2 regions of the Nonomuraea sp. NPDC050227 genome follow, and region 2 is predicted to be linked to the other one. Evidence: riboswitches for the same ligand, from Rfam matches in the RefSeq annotation. Region 2 holds a riboswitch; the other holds the start of a gene.
The links. A riboswitch is a leader RNA that binds a small molecule or an ion and turns the genes downstream of it on or off. The one in region 2 is predicted to bind cobalamin.
Positions count from the first base shown of each region.

Region 1: it holds a riboswitch for cobalamin, as region 2 does, so the genes downstream of both, ACIBK9_RS35340 (ribonucleoside-diphosphate reductase subunit alpha) here and ACIBK9_RS13800 (CbtB domain-containing protein) in region 2, are expected to answer to the same signal.

Region 1 covers NZ_JBITJF010000010.1:381,435-388,500, forward strand. The annotation lists gene ACIBK9_RS35320 (GNAT family N-acetyltransferase) at 1-309, opposite strand, end outside; gene ACIBK9_RS35325 (acyl-CoA thioester hydrolase/BAAT C-terminal domain-containing protein) at 392-1,237, opposite strand; gene ACIBK9_RS35330 (DUF4287 domain-containing protein) at 1,343-1,639, shown strand; gene ACIBK9_RS35335 (ribonucleotide-diphosphate reductase subunit beta) at 1,696-2,691, opposite strand; gene ACIBK9_RS35340 (ribonucleoside-diphosphate reductase subunit alpha) at 2,709-5,144, opposite strand; cobalamin riboswitch at 5,273-5,478, opposite strand; gene ACIBK9_RS35345 (alpha/beta hydrolase) at 5,674-6,618, shown strand; gene ACIBK9_RS35350 (hypothetical protein) at 6,684-6,845, shown strand; gene ACIBK9_RS35355 (TetR/AcrR family transcriptional regulator) at 6,862-7,066, opposite strand, start outside.
Region 2 covers NZ_JBITJF010000003.1:295,195-302,260, forward strand. The annotation lists gene ACIBK9_RS13775 (MFS transporter) at 1-759, shown strand, start outside; gene ACIBK9_RS13780 (AAA family ATPase) at 802-1,233, shown strand; gene ACIBK9_RS13785 (helix-turn-helix transcriptional regulator) at 1,342-2,187, shown strand; gene ACIBK9_RS13790 (MFS transporter) at 2,203-3,639, opposite strand; gene ACIBK9_RS13795 (nuclear transport factor 2 family protein) at 3,751-4,182, opposite strand; cobalamin riboswitch at 4,359-4,488, shown strand; gene ACIBK9_RS13800 (CbtB domain-containing protein) at 4,523-4,714, shown strand; gene ACIBK9_RS13805 (CbtA family protein) at 4,724-5,509, shown strand; gene ACIBK9_RS13810 (histidine phosphatase family protein) at 5,515-6,066, shown strand; gene ACIBK9_RS13815 (VWA domain-containing protein) at 6,063-7,066, shown strand, end outside.

The DNA of each region.
Region 1 (7,066 bases), on a different contig from region 2:
GACCCGCAGCCCGATCCCCGACCGGCGCGCCCCGCGGACCACGAAGAAGCTGTTCAGCACCCGGACCGGGCCGGCCGCCGCACGCACGAACGCGAACCCGACCGGCCGGTCGCCGCTGGTGAACAGGTAGGCCGTCCAGTCGTCGTCATCGAGGGCGGTGCGCAGGCGGTCGCCGTGGTAGGTGCCGTCGGGGTCGGGGAGCCCGCCCTGGAAGTCCGCCATGTCGTGGCGGAACATGAGCCAGAGGCGTTCGACGGTGGGGTGATCCGCGGCCTCGACGGGCCGCACGTTTACCGGAGAAATGGTCATACAAGCACTCTCGGCCAGATGCAACATCCGGCCGGAAGGTACAAACTAGCAGAAGACGATCATCGCAGGGGACCCGCGGGCGTCAGCCGTGCAGCAGGTCGAGGATGTGCGGCCAGGCGTCGGCTCCGAGCCCGGCGTCGGCGACCGGGTCGCCCCCGTAGAGGAAGTCCGGCGACTCGGGGGCGGGCCCCTCCCCCGGCAGGCGCGGACGATGACCGGCCTCGGCCCGGCTGACCACCCGCACCGGGCGGCCGGCGGCACGACGCCGCGCGGCCAGCCGCCGGGCGAACGGCAGGGACGGCCACATGGCGTCATCCCCGCCCGCCACCAGCAGCACGTCGGCCGCCGCCGCCTCGATCGGGATCTCCGCGGCCGGCAACAGATCGGCGAACGTGCGCTGGCTGAGCTCGTACAGCTCGCGCAGGGCCAGCGGGCCGTGCTCGGGCTCGGCCTCGGCCCAGTCGTCGTCGTACGGGACGAACGGCAGCGGCCGTCCCTTCCACGTCCAGGACGACCGGTAGGGACGTTTCTCCCCGTCCGGCCCCGGCCCGACGTTGCCCCACACGAGCGAGGTCGGCGACAACGCCACCACCCCGCCGATCCGCCGGTCCCGGACGGCGGTCAGCAGCGCGGCCTCGGCCCCCTTCGACATGCCCAGCACGCAGACCCGCCGGACGCCGGTGGACTCCAGCAGATCGACGGCCGACACGAACGTCTCCAGCGGGATCTCGCAGATGCCCGGCGGCTGCCCCGGCCCGCCGAACCAGCGGATCGACAGCGCGGTCACCCCCTCCGCGGCCAGCAGGCGGGCCCTGTCCCGCTCGATCCGCCCGCTCGACCCCGCCAGCACGAGCACGCCCGTGCGAACGGCCGGGCCCGGTGTGACCAGGACGCCTTCCCACGGGCAGCTCAGTTCGCGCTCGTCCATCACCGTCACCCCTCGGCACTCGGCGGAACGGCATTCTACTGAGACGGCGCACCCACCGAAATGGTGCATCATGGCCGCAACACCCCATGACGAGCGGAGAACACCATGTCCTTCCAGGCTTACCTGGACAACATCGAAGGCAAGACCGGACTGACCCCCCGTGAGTTCATCGCCCTGGCCAGGGAACGCGGCTTCGACGCCCCGTCCACCAAGGCCGGGACGATCATCGACTGGCTCAAACAGGACTACGACCTCGGACGCGGCCACGCCATGGCCCTCGTCCACGTGATCAAGAAGGGTCCGCGGATCGACGCCAAGCACGTCGGCACCACCGGTTCCCACCGCGACGAGTCCGACGTCCTCTGGCTGGACGGCAAGGACAACCGCCCGGAGCCTGCCTGACCCGCGCGGCGGGGGCGAACCCCGCCGCACGACTTTACGTTGTAGATCTGTAAGGGTCAGAAGTCGGCGTCGAAGCTGACCGAGCCGGTCACCCCCACCTGGTACGCCGACACCCGCCGCTCGAAGAAGTTCGACAACTCCTGCACGTCCTGCAGCTCCATGAACGCGAACGGGTTCTTCGCCCCGTACAGCGGCTCGATGCCGAGCTGGGCCAGCCGCCGGTCGGCCACGTGCTCCAGGTACGACCGCATGTCCGCGGTCGACATGCCGGGCACGCCCTGCCCGAGCAGGTCCTCGGCGAACTGCGCCTCGCAGTCGACCGCCTCGGCCAGCATCTCCCTGACCTGGCTCGCCATCTCCGCGTCGAAGAGGTCCGGCTCCTCCTGCCGGACGACGTCCACCACGTCGAAGGCGAAGGCCATGTGCATGGACTCGTCGCGGAAGACCCAGTTGGTGCCCGAGGCCAGCCCGTTCAGCAGGCCGCGCGAGCGCAGGAAGTAGACGTAGGCGAACGCGCCGTAGAAGAACAGGCCCTCGATGCAGGCGGCGAAGCAGATCAGGTTGAGCAGGAACGCCCGCCGGTCCTCGCGGGTCTCCAGCCGCTGGAGGCTGCCGATGGAGTCGATCCAGCGGAAGCAGAACTCGGCCTTGCGCCGGATGGAGGGGATGTTCTCCACCGCCGCGAACGCCGCGAACCGCTCCTCCTCGTCCGGCACGTACGTGTCCAGCAGGTTCAGGTAGAACTGGACGTGCACCGCCTCCTCGAACAGCTGCCTGCTCAGGTACAGGCGCGCCTCGGGGGCGTTGACGTGCTGGTAGAGGTTGAGCACCAGGTTGTTGGCCACGATCGTGTCGCCGGTGGCGAAGAAGGCGACCAGGCGGCTGACCAGGTGGCGCTCGGCCGCCGACAGCTTGGGCAGGTCGCTCAGGTCGGAGTGCAGGTCCACCTCCTCGACCGTCCAGGTGTTCTTGATCGCGTCGCGGTAGCGGTCGAAGAACAGGGGGTAGCGCATGGGCCGCAGGGTCAGGCTCATGCCCGGGTCGAGCAACATCGGATTCTCCTCGGGGGTCACTGGCAGGCCTCGCACGACTCGGGGTTCTCCAGGGAGCACACCAGGGCCTCCTCGGACTTGTTCGCGAGGGGCGCGGGGTGCGCGAGGGGCACGGTGGCCTGCTGGATACGGGTGGCCGGGCGCGAGCGCAGGTAGTAGGTGGTCTTCAGGCCGGACTTCCAGGCGTACAGGTACATCGAGGAGAGCTTGTCGATCGTCGGCGCGCTCATGAACAGGTTGAGCGACTGGCTCTGGTCGATGAACGGCGAGCGCGCGGCGGCCATGTCGATCAGCGCCCGCTGCGGCAGCTCCCAGGCGGTGCGGAACAGCCGGCGCACGTCCTCCGGCAGCTCGGCGATGCCCTGCACCGAGCCCTCGGCCTGCTTGATGGCCGCCCGGACGCGGTCGTTCCACAGGCCGCGCGACTTCAGCTCGGCCACCAGCGCGTTGTTGATCTGCAGGAACTCCCCGCTCAGCGTCTCGCGCTTGAACAGGTTGGACACCTGCGGCTCGATGCACTCGTAGCAGCCGACGATCGAGGCGATGGTGGCGGTCGGCGCGATCGCGATCAGCAGCGAGTTGCGAAGGCCGTGGGCGGCGATGCGCTCGCGCACCGCGTCCCAGCGCCCGGCCTGGGTGCCGCTCTGACCCCACAGGTCGTGCTGGAGCCGGCCGCGGGCCGCCCACGTCTGGTCGTAGGCGGGGTGGGCGCCGAAGCGCTCGGCCAGGCCGGCGGAGGTCTCCAGCGCCGACAGGTAGATCTCCTCGGCGATCCGGGTGGACAGCTCCTTGGCCTCGGCCGAGTCGAACGGCAGGCGCAGGGCGAAGAAGACGTCCTGCAGGCCCATCACGCCGAGGCCGACCGGGCGCCAGCGCGGGTTGCTGGCCGCGGCCTGCTCGCTCGGGTAGTAGTTGATGTCGATCACCCGGTCGAGGAAGGTGACCGCGGTGCGGACGGTGGCGCGCAGCCGCTCCCAGTCGATGCCGCCGTCGATGTCGCCGCCGGGGCCCGTGCCCGCCAGGTGGGCGGCGAGGTTGACCGAGCCCAGGTTGCAGACCGCGGTCTCGGCGTCGCTGGACACCTCGACGATCTCGGTGCACAGGTTGGACAGGTGCACGACGTTGCCGGGCTCGGCCGCCTGGTTGCACAGGCGGTTGGCGGCGTCCTTGAAGGTCATCCAGCCGTTGCCGGTCTGGGCCAGGGTGCGCATCATCTTGGCGTACAGGTCGCGGGCCTTGACCTGCCGGACGTACCGGCCGTCGCGCTCGGCGGCGCGGTAGGCCTCCTCGAACGCCTCGCCCCACAGGTCGGGCAGCTCGGGGACCTCGTCGGGGTCGAACAGCGACCAGGTGCCGTCGGCCTCGACCCGGCGCATGAACTCGTCGGGGATCCAGTTGGCCAGGTTGAGGTTGTGGGTGCGGCGGGCGTCCTCGCCGGTGTTGTCGCGCAGTTCCAGGAACTCCTCGACGTCCGGGTGCCAGGGCTCCAGGTAGACGCAGGCCGCGCCCTTGCGCCGGCCGCCCTGGTTGACGGCGGCCACGGACGCGTCGAGCGTGCGCAGCCACGGGACGATGCCGTTGGAGTGCCCGTTCGTGCCGCGGATCAGCGCGCCCCGGGAGCGCACCCGCGACCAGGAGATGCCGATCCCGCCGGCGAACTTCGACAGCTGCGCCACCTGGGCGTAACGGTCGTAGATGGAGCCGATCTCGTCACGGGGCGAGTCGACCAGGTAGCAGGAGGACATCTGGGTGTGCCGGGTGCCGGAGTTGAACAGCGTCGGCGAGCTGGGCAGATAGGCCAGCGACGACATGAGCCGGTAGAAGCCGACCGCCTCGGCGGGCGTCTCGGCCAGCCCGCAGGCCACGCGCAGCAGCCAGTACTGCGGCGTCTCCACCACCAGCCGGGTGGACGGGTGGCGCAGCAGGTAACGGTCATAGACCGTGCGCAGCCCGAAGTACTCGAACCGCAGGTCGGCGGTGACGTCGATGGCGTCGTCGAGCTTGCGGGCGTTGGCGTTGACGAACTCGGCGGTCTCGTCGCCGATGAGCCCCTCGGCGTGGCCCAGCCGGATCGCCTGGCTGAAGGAGGCCACGCCCTGCCCGCGGACCTCCTTGTCGATGTAGCCCGACAGCAGCCGCGCGGCCAGGCGCGAGTACTGCGGCTCCTCGCCGATCATCTCGGCGGCCGTCTGGATGGACAGCCGGTCCAGCTCGGCGGTGGTGGCCCCGTCGTAGAGGCCGCTGATCGTCTTGGTGGCCACCCGCATCGGGTCGATGTCCGTCAGATCGGTCGCCCAGTGCTCCACCGCACGTACGATCTTGTTGACGTCGACCGGCTCCGCGGTGCCGTTGCGCTTGCGCACCTGCATCTGGACGCGCCGCGGCGCGGACCTGTCGGCGTCCGCCCGCGCCGTCCCGGCCAGGTCCGTCATCGGGTCCCCTGTGACCGTCACTGCGCTCTCCCCTCGTGAACTCGGTCAGTGGCCGAGAACGCGCGCAGGAGGCGGACGGCGAGGCGCCACAGCCCTCTCGCCGGTGCCGTCCACCGTCCCGCGCGGCCTCGGACCAGCCGCGCGCGCATGATCGCGCGCGGCGCGCCGGCAGGTCTTCGGACTCATGGGCATGCTGTCGCTGCCTACTGGCCGTCGCTTCCCGGGCCTTCGGCCCAGTGCGTCTGACGGCGGTCGTTCCCACTCACCGCTGCGGGGCAGTCCCGGATTCCCACCGGGTTCCCTCTTGCCTCGGCCGCCCTGGCGGGGCGACCGAACCGGCTGCGGGAGACACCATATATAGGGCGGATCAAAAAGTCACACCCAACATCTCGTGTTGCGAAGAACCCACGCTCCGATCCGGCCGTCCGCCACGGGGCCGCGCCCGCCGGCCTGGCGGCCCGATTGTGATCGACGCCACAGGCCCGCGACGCCCCGTTTTCGCTACCTTAGGTATCGATACTTCAAGTAGCGAAAACCTGAGGAGACGAGCATGAGCGAAACCACCGGCCTGCGTCCGGTCACGCCGGACTGGGACACCGTCACCCCCGCCGAACTGGCCGCCTACGTCGAGGCGGAGAACCGGCTGCGCGCCTCCGTCGAGGCACAGGCGATCACCGGCCGGCCGGATCCCGGCGCCGCCATCGACTGGCGGACGGTGGCGCTGCCCGGCCGCGACATCCGCGTCCGGGTCCACCGGCCCCGAGCGGCCGAGCCGGGGGACGTCCTGCCGCTCGTGTTGCACGTGCACGGAGGCGGCTTCGTCGGCACGGCGCCGCAGAGCGACTGGGTCAACAGCCACCTCGCCGCCCACCTGCCCGCCGTCGTCGTCTCGGTGGACCACCGCCTGCTCGACCGGCACACGCCGCTGGCCGCCGCCGCCGACGACGGCTGGGACGTGCTCCGGCACGTGCTGGAGCACGCCGCGCAGTGGGGCGTCGACCCGGCGCGGGCCGTCCTGTTCGGCGAGAGCTGCGGCGGCCTGATCTGCGCCCTGGCGGCGATCAGGGCCCGCGACGCCGGTCTGCCCCTGAAGGCCCAGGTGCTGGTCAACCCCGCCGTGGAGGTGGCCGGGACGATGTTCGACCACCCGTCGACGGCCCAGTACGCCGACACCCCGACGCTCAGCGTGCCGGTGCTGCGGCTGTTCCACCGGCTCGCCGTGCCCGAGGGGACGGACGCCCGCGCGCTCTCCCCGCTGCACGCCGGCGACCTGGGCGGGTTGGCCCCGGCGCTCGTGGCGGTGCCGACCCACGACCCGATCGCCGACCACGGCCGCCGCTACGCCGAGGCGCTGCGGGCCGCCGGCACCCCCGCCCGCCTGGCCGAGTACCCCGGGGCCGGGCACGCCTTCCTCAGCATGCCGGTGCTGGCCCCCCAGGCCGAGGACGCGCGGGCGGACATCCTGGGCTTCCTCCGCGACGCCCTCACCGCGTAACCCGCGACCGGAGCGGGCAGGCGAGGACGGGCCGGCCTCTCGCGCGCGGCGCCGGGTTCTGCTTCATGATCCGGCTGGAGATCCTGGACCCGGACGACCTCGCGCTGTGCGAGCGGTTCGTCCGCCTGCACCGCAGCCCGGCGCTGGACGACGACATGGGCCCGGCTTCCCCGCCGCCGTCATCACCGGGAACGCGCTCGCCCTCGACTGCCGGGCCACCGAGCTGAGCCGCCGCCGGCGCGGTCAGCGCCCGGCGTCCCGGGCGACGATGCCGTGCGCCAGCCGGGCCAGGGCGGCGGTGATCTGCTCGGGGGTGAGCCCGCGCCTGCGCTGCTCGGCGTAGACGTCGGGGCCCAGCGGGGCGAGGAGGATGTCGGCCAGCGCCTCGGTCTCCGGGACGCCCGCCTCGCCCAGCAGCACCCGTACGTGCGCCCGCCAGAACCCGTAG
Region 2 (7,066 bases):
ACGCTCCTCGGGGTGCCCCTGGGGGCACTGCTCGGGGAGAGCGCCGGTTGGCGGGCTCCCTTCGCCGTGCTGACCGTGCTGTCACTGGTGGGCGCCATGCTTCTGGCCGCCGTCCTGCCCCGGCAGGAGGCGCCGTCCACGCGACTGCGTGACGAGGTACGCGTGGTGACGCGCCGGCCGGTCCTGCTCGCCATCGCCACCACCGCGGTGGGCTTCTCCGGGGTCGCCACGGTGTTCACCTACATCGCCCCGCTGCTGATCCGCGTCTCCGGCTTCTCCACCGCGGCGGTCTCCGGTCTGCTGCTCGCCTACGGCGCGGGCAGTTTCATCGGCAACCTCACTGCCGGACGGCTGACCGACAAGTCGATGAGCGCCACCGTACGGGGGGTCTTCGGCGGGCTGGCGGGGACGCTCCTGCTGGTCCCGTTCGCCGTGGTGTGGCAGCCTGCCGCCGTGGCCGCGGTCCTGGTGCTCGGCCTGCTGGCCACCGCGACCATCGCCCCGCTCCAGGGACTGATCCTGCACCACGCGGGCGCCGCCCCGAACCTGGCGGTCTCCGCCAACGTCGGCGCCTTCAACCTCGGGGCCGCGGCCGGCTCGGTCATCGGCGGCGCGATCGTCGCCGCCGGCGCGCTGCGGTGGACCGGCCTGGCGGGCGCGGCACTGAGCCTGATCGGACTGGCCCTCACCTACCTCGTCCTGCCCCGGCCACGGACGTCACCGAAGACCGCCGAACACCAGGCCCCGACCGCCGCCTGACTCCCGCCCACCCGCCGCGCCGACGGCCGTCCAGAGGACCAGGTGAGAGCGTTCCTGCAAAGCTCGCCGCAGGACGGGCGGCACCCCCGGTACTGTCGGACGGTGCTCATCGGCTCACCGAACACCGTCCTGATCGTCATTCGAGGCAACTCCGGATCCGGCAAGTCCACCGTGGCCCGCACCGTGCGGGAAACGTATGACCAGCGCGGCATGGCCCTCATCGGTCAGGACGTCGTACGCCGGGAGATCCTCCGCGAGCGCGACAAGGCGGACGGCGTGAACATCGGGCTGCTCGACGTGATGTGCCAGCGCACCCAGTTCAGCTTCGACGACATGCGGCGGTGGTACCTCGAACAGGACGTCCTGCCCGGCGCGACGGAGACGATCATCGACGAGAGCAGCACCCTGGCCCGGACCGTCGGGCTGATTCTCCAGAACGCGGGCCTCGTGACAGGCGAAGCGACACGCCTGTGAGCAGTTGGACCACCGTCGACGGTCCCTCCCGACAGGGCGCGATCTCCATCAGCCGCTGAGGGCGCCGGACGGCCTTCTGCGGGTGGGGAGTTTGGCAGTCTTGGTGCTATGTATCCCGCTTCTGCACTTGGCGAGTTCCTGCGGTCCCGACGGGCCCGGCTGCGTCCCGAGGACGTGGGCCTGAGCTCGGGAGTCAGGCATCGGCGCGTGGCGGGGCTGCGCAGGGAGGAGCTGGCGCCGCTGGCCGGAGTCAGCGTCGGCTACTACACCCGCCTGGAGCAGGGGCAGAGCCCCAACGTCTCGGACGACGTCCTGGACGCAGTCGCCCGCGTCCTGCGGCTGGACGACGACGAGCTGGCCCACCTGCACCGGCTGGCCAGGGCCGCCCGGGCCGGGGCGAGGGCCAAGCCCGAGCAGCTGCGTCCCGGCATCAGGCTGATGGTGGACGCCTTCACCGACCGGCCCGCGATCGCGGTCGGCCGGCGGGGCGACATCCTGGCCTGGAACCGTCCGGCGCACGCGCTGCTCGCCCCCCACTGGCCCTTCGGGGGGGCGGAGAAGCCGAACTTCGTCCGCCTCGACTTCCTGGAGCTGGACTTCTCCCGCGGGCTGTACGCCGACTGGGCGCAGAAGGCCCGCGACGACATCGCCTACCTGGAGGGCTCCCTGAGCCGCTTCCCCACCGACGAAGGGCTGAAGGCGCTGGTCGACGAGCTGCTGGCGCTCAGCCCTGAGTTCCGTGCGATGTGGACCGAGCACCCGGTGAGCAACTGCGCCTCCATCTCGCGCGACTATCGCCATCCAGAAGTGGGCGTCATGACCCTCACCGCCGAGCTCCTGCGCACGCCCGACGACGAGGGGCAGGGCGTGACGGTCTTCCAGGCCGAGGCGGGTTCGCCGTCGGAGGAACGGCTGCGGCGGCTGGCCGAGCTGGCCGCCGCCGTCTCACCGTAGGGCCTCAGGGGCGGGTCACGCGGCCAGGGCCGGGCGGCGCAGGAGGGCGCCGCCGACGAGGGCGCCGGCCAGCGCCACCGCGCCGGCCACCAGGAAGGCGGCGTGCAGGCCGCCGAGGGTGGCCGACGCCTCGGTGCCGGCGGAGGCGAGCGCGTCCGTACGGACGGCGGCGATCGCGGTGAGCCCCGCCACGCCGACGGCGCCGACGAAGGTGGGCATCTGGGCGAGGCTGCCCGCCACGCCCTGGTCGGCCTCACCCAGCCCGGACGTGATGGTCGTGACGGCGGCCACCACCGTCAGGACGTGCCCGAACCCCATCGTGGCCGACGTCGCCAGCAGCAGGACCAGGCCGCCCTGGGCCGGCAGGAACACCATGGCTGCGGTGCCGGCGGCCTGCACGGTCAGGCCGGTGACGATGGTCGCCGCCGTCCCTCGCGTGCTGATCATCCTGGCTGCGAAGCTGCCCGCGACCAGGGCCGCGACGCCCTCCCCGAGGAAGCCGAGCCCGGTCTGCAGCGGCGTGTAGCCCAGGACGTCCTGCATGTGGATGCTGAGCAGCAGGGTCGCGCCGCCGCACATCCCGAAGGTGACCAGCCCGACCGTCATGCCCCACTTGACCGTCCTGCGGCGCAGCAGCCGCAGCGGGACGAGCGGGGCCGCGTGCCGCGCCTCGACGGCCAGGAACGCGCCCAGCAGCAGGGCCGCCGCCGTCAAGGTCGCCAGCGTCGGCAGACTGCCCCAGCCCGCGGCCCCGCCGGTCGAGATGCCGTAGACCAGGGCGAACAGGCCGCCGCTCGCCAGCAGCGCGCCGGGCACGTCGAGCCTGGCCCGGCCGCGTACGGCCGTCTCCCGCACGACCGTCACCGCGCCCGTCATGACCAGGACGCCGATGGCGAACAGGATGAGCATCGTCCAGCGCCAGTTCAGGCCGCTGGTGATGAGCCCGCCGCCGATCGTCCCGACGACGAAGCCCAGCGACAGCAGGGCGCCGTTGACGCCCAGCGCCCTGGTGCGCTGCGGCCCTTCGGGGAACGTGCCGGTCATCAGCGCCAGCGCGGTCGGGCCGATCATGGCCGCGGCCACGCCCTGTCCCGCGCGGGCCGCCACCAGCAGCCCCGGGGTCGGCGCCAGCCCGGCCAGCAACGAGAACACCGAGAACGCCGCCACGCCGATGACGAACAACCGGCGCCTGCCCACCATGTCGGACGCGCGTCCGAACAAGGGCATCAACGCGGCCGTCGGCAGCAGGCAGGCGGTGGCCACCCACTGCAGCGCCGAGGCGGAGGAGAAGCCGAGGTCCCTGCCGATCTCCGGCAGCGCCACCGTGATGATCGAGTAGTCCAGCCCGGTCATCAACGTCGCGCCGCACAACGTGATGAGGACGAGCCAGCCGCGCAGCCCCCATCGCGGGGTCGTGTCAGCGGCGGTCAGGTCGTGTGTGTCCGTCGTCATGCGGCCAGAGTGCGACCGGCCGCGAAGATCAACCAGAGCCCTGCTGAGGGTACATCTGTCAGGTGCAGGACGGGCGGACGCGGGGGGCGATCCGTCGCGTCCGGCAACCCGCTAAGGACGCTGCAGAATCACCGAGTCGGAGAGCTGGGTGAGCAACTCCAGTTGATCGAAATAGAGGCGCAAACTCGTGATGAGTCCGTCTTCCACTGTGCAGACATAACAGCATCGCAAACGGACAGGGCGGCCCGTCGCGTGCAGCACCTGACCGTCGGGCATGGTGTACGGCCCCCGGTGAGTTCCGACCATGAGAAGCTCGTCGACGGTTGTGGCCTCGGCCTCGGAGGACTCCGTGATCACGGCCCGGACGTCGGGGAACGCCGTCCAGAACTCCTCCAGATAGGAGGCCAGCTCGCTGTGTCCCTGAGATACGCCTTCGGGGCTGATGGACACCCCGGCCGGGCTGAAAGTGCCGAGCAGTGCCGTCATGTCGTGGGCGTTGAACGCGTCCGTATAGCGGTCGCGCACCTCGCGGGCAACATTCATGGCACCGGATCCTCCTATATTCGCTCGATGCCCAGCGTGGCTGTCGATATGCGGTCGAATGGCCAACGCAGGCTAGATCCGCAGACTCGACGAGGTGAAATTCTGGGCCTTTCGCAAAGGCGCGCCGGGGAGCGGCAGGTGGCCCAAGGGCACCGGTCGCATGTTGACGCGAACGTGAGGAAAGGATACGTTCCGGTAGATTTCACGGTTGTCCAAGGGAAATCCGGTGAGATGCCGGTGCGGACGCGCCACTGTATCCGGGACGTAGATCCCGGGAGCCAGGTCGCTTGGCAGCCGTGACCTCGTGATATGGGACGCGTGACCCCTGAGGAGGCTTGACATGACCGGGTTGTCCACCCCGTCGACGATTCCCTTTCCCCGCCTGCGCCCTTGGCTGCTGCTGGCCGTGCCCGTGCTGCTGCTGGTCGCCTACCTGGTTCTGATGGACAACGGCGCCATCTCCCAGACCGGCACCTTCCTGCACGAGCTGATGCACGACGGGCGTCACCTGCTCGGCGTGCCCTGCCACTGAGGGCCCGTCATGGTACGCACCTTCCTGGCCAGAGGTCTGCTCGTCGGACTCCTGGCCGGACTGATCGCGGGCGCCTTCGCCTTCGCCTTCGGTGAACCTCGCGTGGACCACGCGATCGCCCTGGAGGAGGCCGCCGCCCAGGCCGAGGCGCCCGATCCGGACGCCGGGACGGCCGGGCACGGCCACGCCGAAGCGGCCGAGCACAGCCACGGCGAGGACGCCGTGGTCGGCAGGCCCGTGCAGAAGGCGGGGCTGTTCCTGGCCACCGGGCTCTACGGGCTGGCCGTGGGCGGGGTGTTCGCCCTGGTGTTCGCCGGACTGCGCGGGCGGGTCGGCCCGCGTTCCGACGGGCGGCTGGCGATGGCCGCGGCCGGTACGGCGTTCGCCGCGATCATCCTCGTGCCCTTCGTGAAGTATCCGGCCAACCCGCCTGCGGTGGGCGATCCGGACACCATCGACAGCCGCACGCTGCTCTACGTGGTGATGATCCTCGTCGGGCTGGCGGCGACGGCGATCGCGGTGGCGACGGCCCGCCGCGTCGACGGCGGCCCGTGGGCTCGCTGGACGGCGGCGGCGGTCGCGTTCCTGGTGCCCGTCGTCGCCGCGTGGTGGTTGCTGCCGCCGGTCGATGAGGTGCCCGAGGGGTTCCCCGCCACGCTGCTGTGGGAGTTCCGGCTCGCCTCGCTCGGCACGCAGCTCGTCTTCTGGGCGGCGTTCGGCGTGCTGTTCGGCTGGGCGAGCGACCGGGCGGAGCGGCGTACCGCGGCTCACCCGCTGGTCGCGGCGCCGAGCTGAGCAAGGTGCTGTTCGTCCGGCATGCCACGACACCGGGGATGCGGGCCGGGTGCTTTCCCGCCGACGAGGACGCCGACGCGGCGAGCCTGACCAGGGCCGCCGCGTCGGGGCCCGTCGAGGCGGCGGCGGCATGGGCCGCTCCCTGCAGGGCCGCGCGGCAGACGGCCGCCGCCATGGGGCTGGCGGCCCGCGAGACTCCCGCCCTGGCGGAGGCGGACTGCGGCCGGTGGCGCGGCCTGCCGTACGGACGGGTCGCGCTGGCGGAGCCGGACGCGCTGGCGAGCTGGCTGGCCGACCCGCACGCCGCCCCGCACGGCGGTGAGTCACTGAGCGCGCTCGCCGCCAGGGTGGCGGGCTGGCTCGACTCGGCACGGGACGGGCCGCCGGCCGTCGTGGTCTGCGACGCCGGCGTCATCAGAGCGGCGCTCGGCCATGTCCTGGGGCTGGATCCGCTGCGCGCGGCCCGTTTCGACCTGGCCCCTCTGTCCACCACCGAGCTGACCGTCGCGCGGGACGGCTGGCGGGTGGTCCACGTCAACCGGAAGGCTGAGTCTTGATCGTCACCTATCCGTTCAGCGCCGTCGTCGGGCTCGGCGACCTGAAGCTGGCGCTGGTGCTGAACGCGGTGTCGCCCCGGGTGGGCGGGGTGCTCGTCCGCGGCGAGAAGGGAACGGCGAAATCCACGATCGTGCGGGCGCTGGCGGCCCAGTTGCCGACGGTGTCCGTGGTGCCCGGCTGCCGGTTCGCCTGCGACCCCGCCGTACCCGACCCTGAGTGCCCGGACGGGCCGCACGAGCCCGGCGCCGGGCGGGTGGAACGGCCGGCCGCCCTGGTGGAGCTGCCGGTCGGCGCGTCGGAGGACCGGCTGGCCGGCTCGCTCGACGTCGAGCGGGCGCTGACGGAGGGGGTGAAGGCGTTCGAGCCGGGGCTGCTGGCCGCCGCCCACCGCGGCGTCCTGTACGTGGACGAGGTGAACCTCCTGCACGACCACCTCGTGGACCTGCTGCTCGACGCGGCCGCGCTGGGCACGTGCTACGTCGAGCGGGAGTCGGTGTCGGTGCGCCATGCCGCCCGCTTCCTGCTGGTGGGCACCATGAACCCGGAGGAGGGCGAGCTGCGTCCGCAGCTTCTGGACCGGTTCGGGCTGACGGTCGAGGTCAGGGCGTCCCGCGACCCGGAGGAGCGCGCCGAGGTGGTGCGGCGGCGGCTGGCCTTCGAGGCGGACGCGGCGGCGTTCGCCGATCATTGGACGGCGGAGGAATCGGCGTTGTCGGCCCGCATCGCCGCCGCGCGGTCCCGGGTTCCCGGCGTGCGGTTGCCGGACGCCCGGCTGCGGCAGATCGCGACGGTGTGCGCCGCCTTCGAGGTCGACGGCCTGCGTGCCGACCTGGTGACGGCGAACGCGGCCATCGCCCACGCCGCCTGGCAGGGCCGCGACACGGTGACGACCGAGGACGTGCGGGCCGCGGCCCGGCTGTCGCTGCCGCATCGCAGGCGGCGCGATCCGTTCGACGCTCCGGGCCTGGACGAGGCGCTGCTCGACGAGCTGCTGGAACG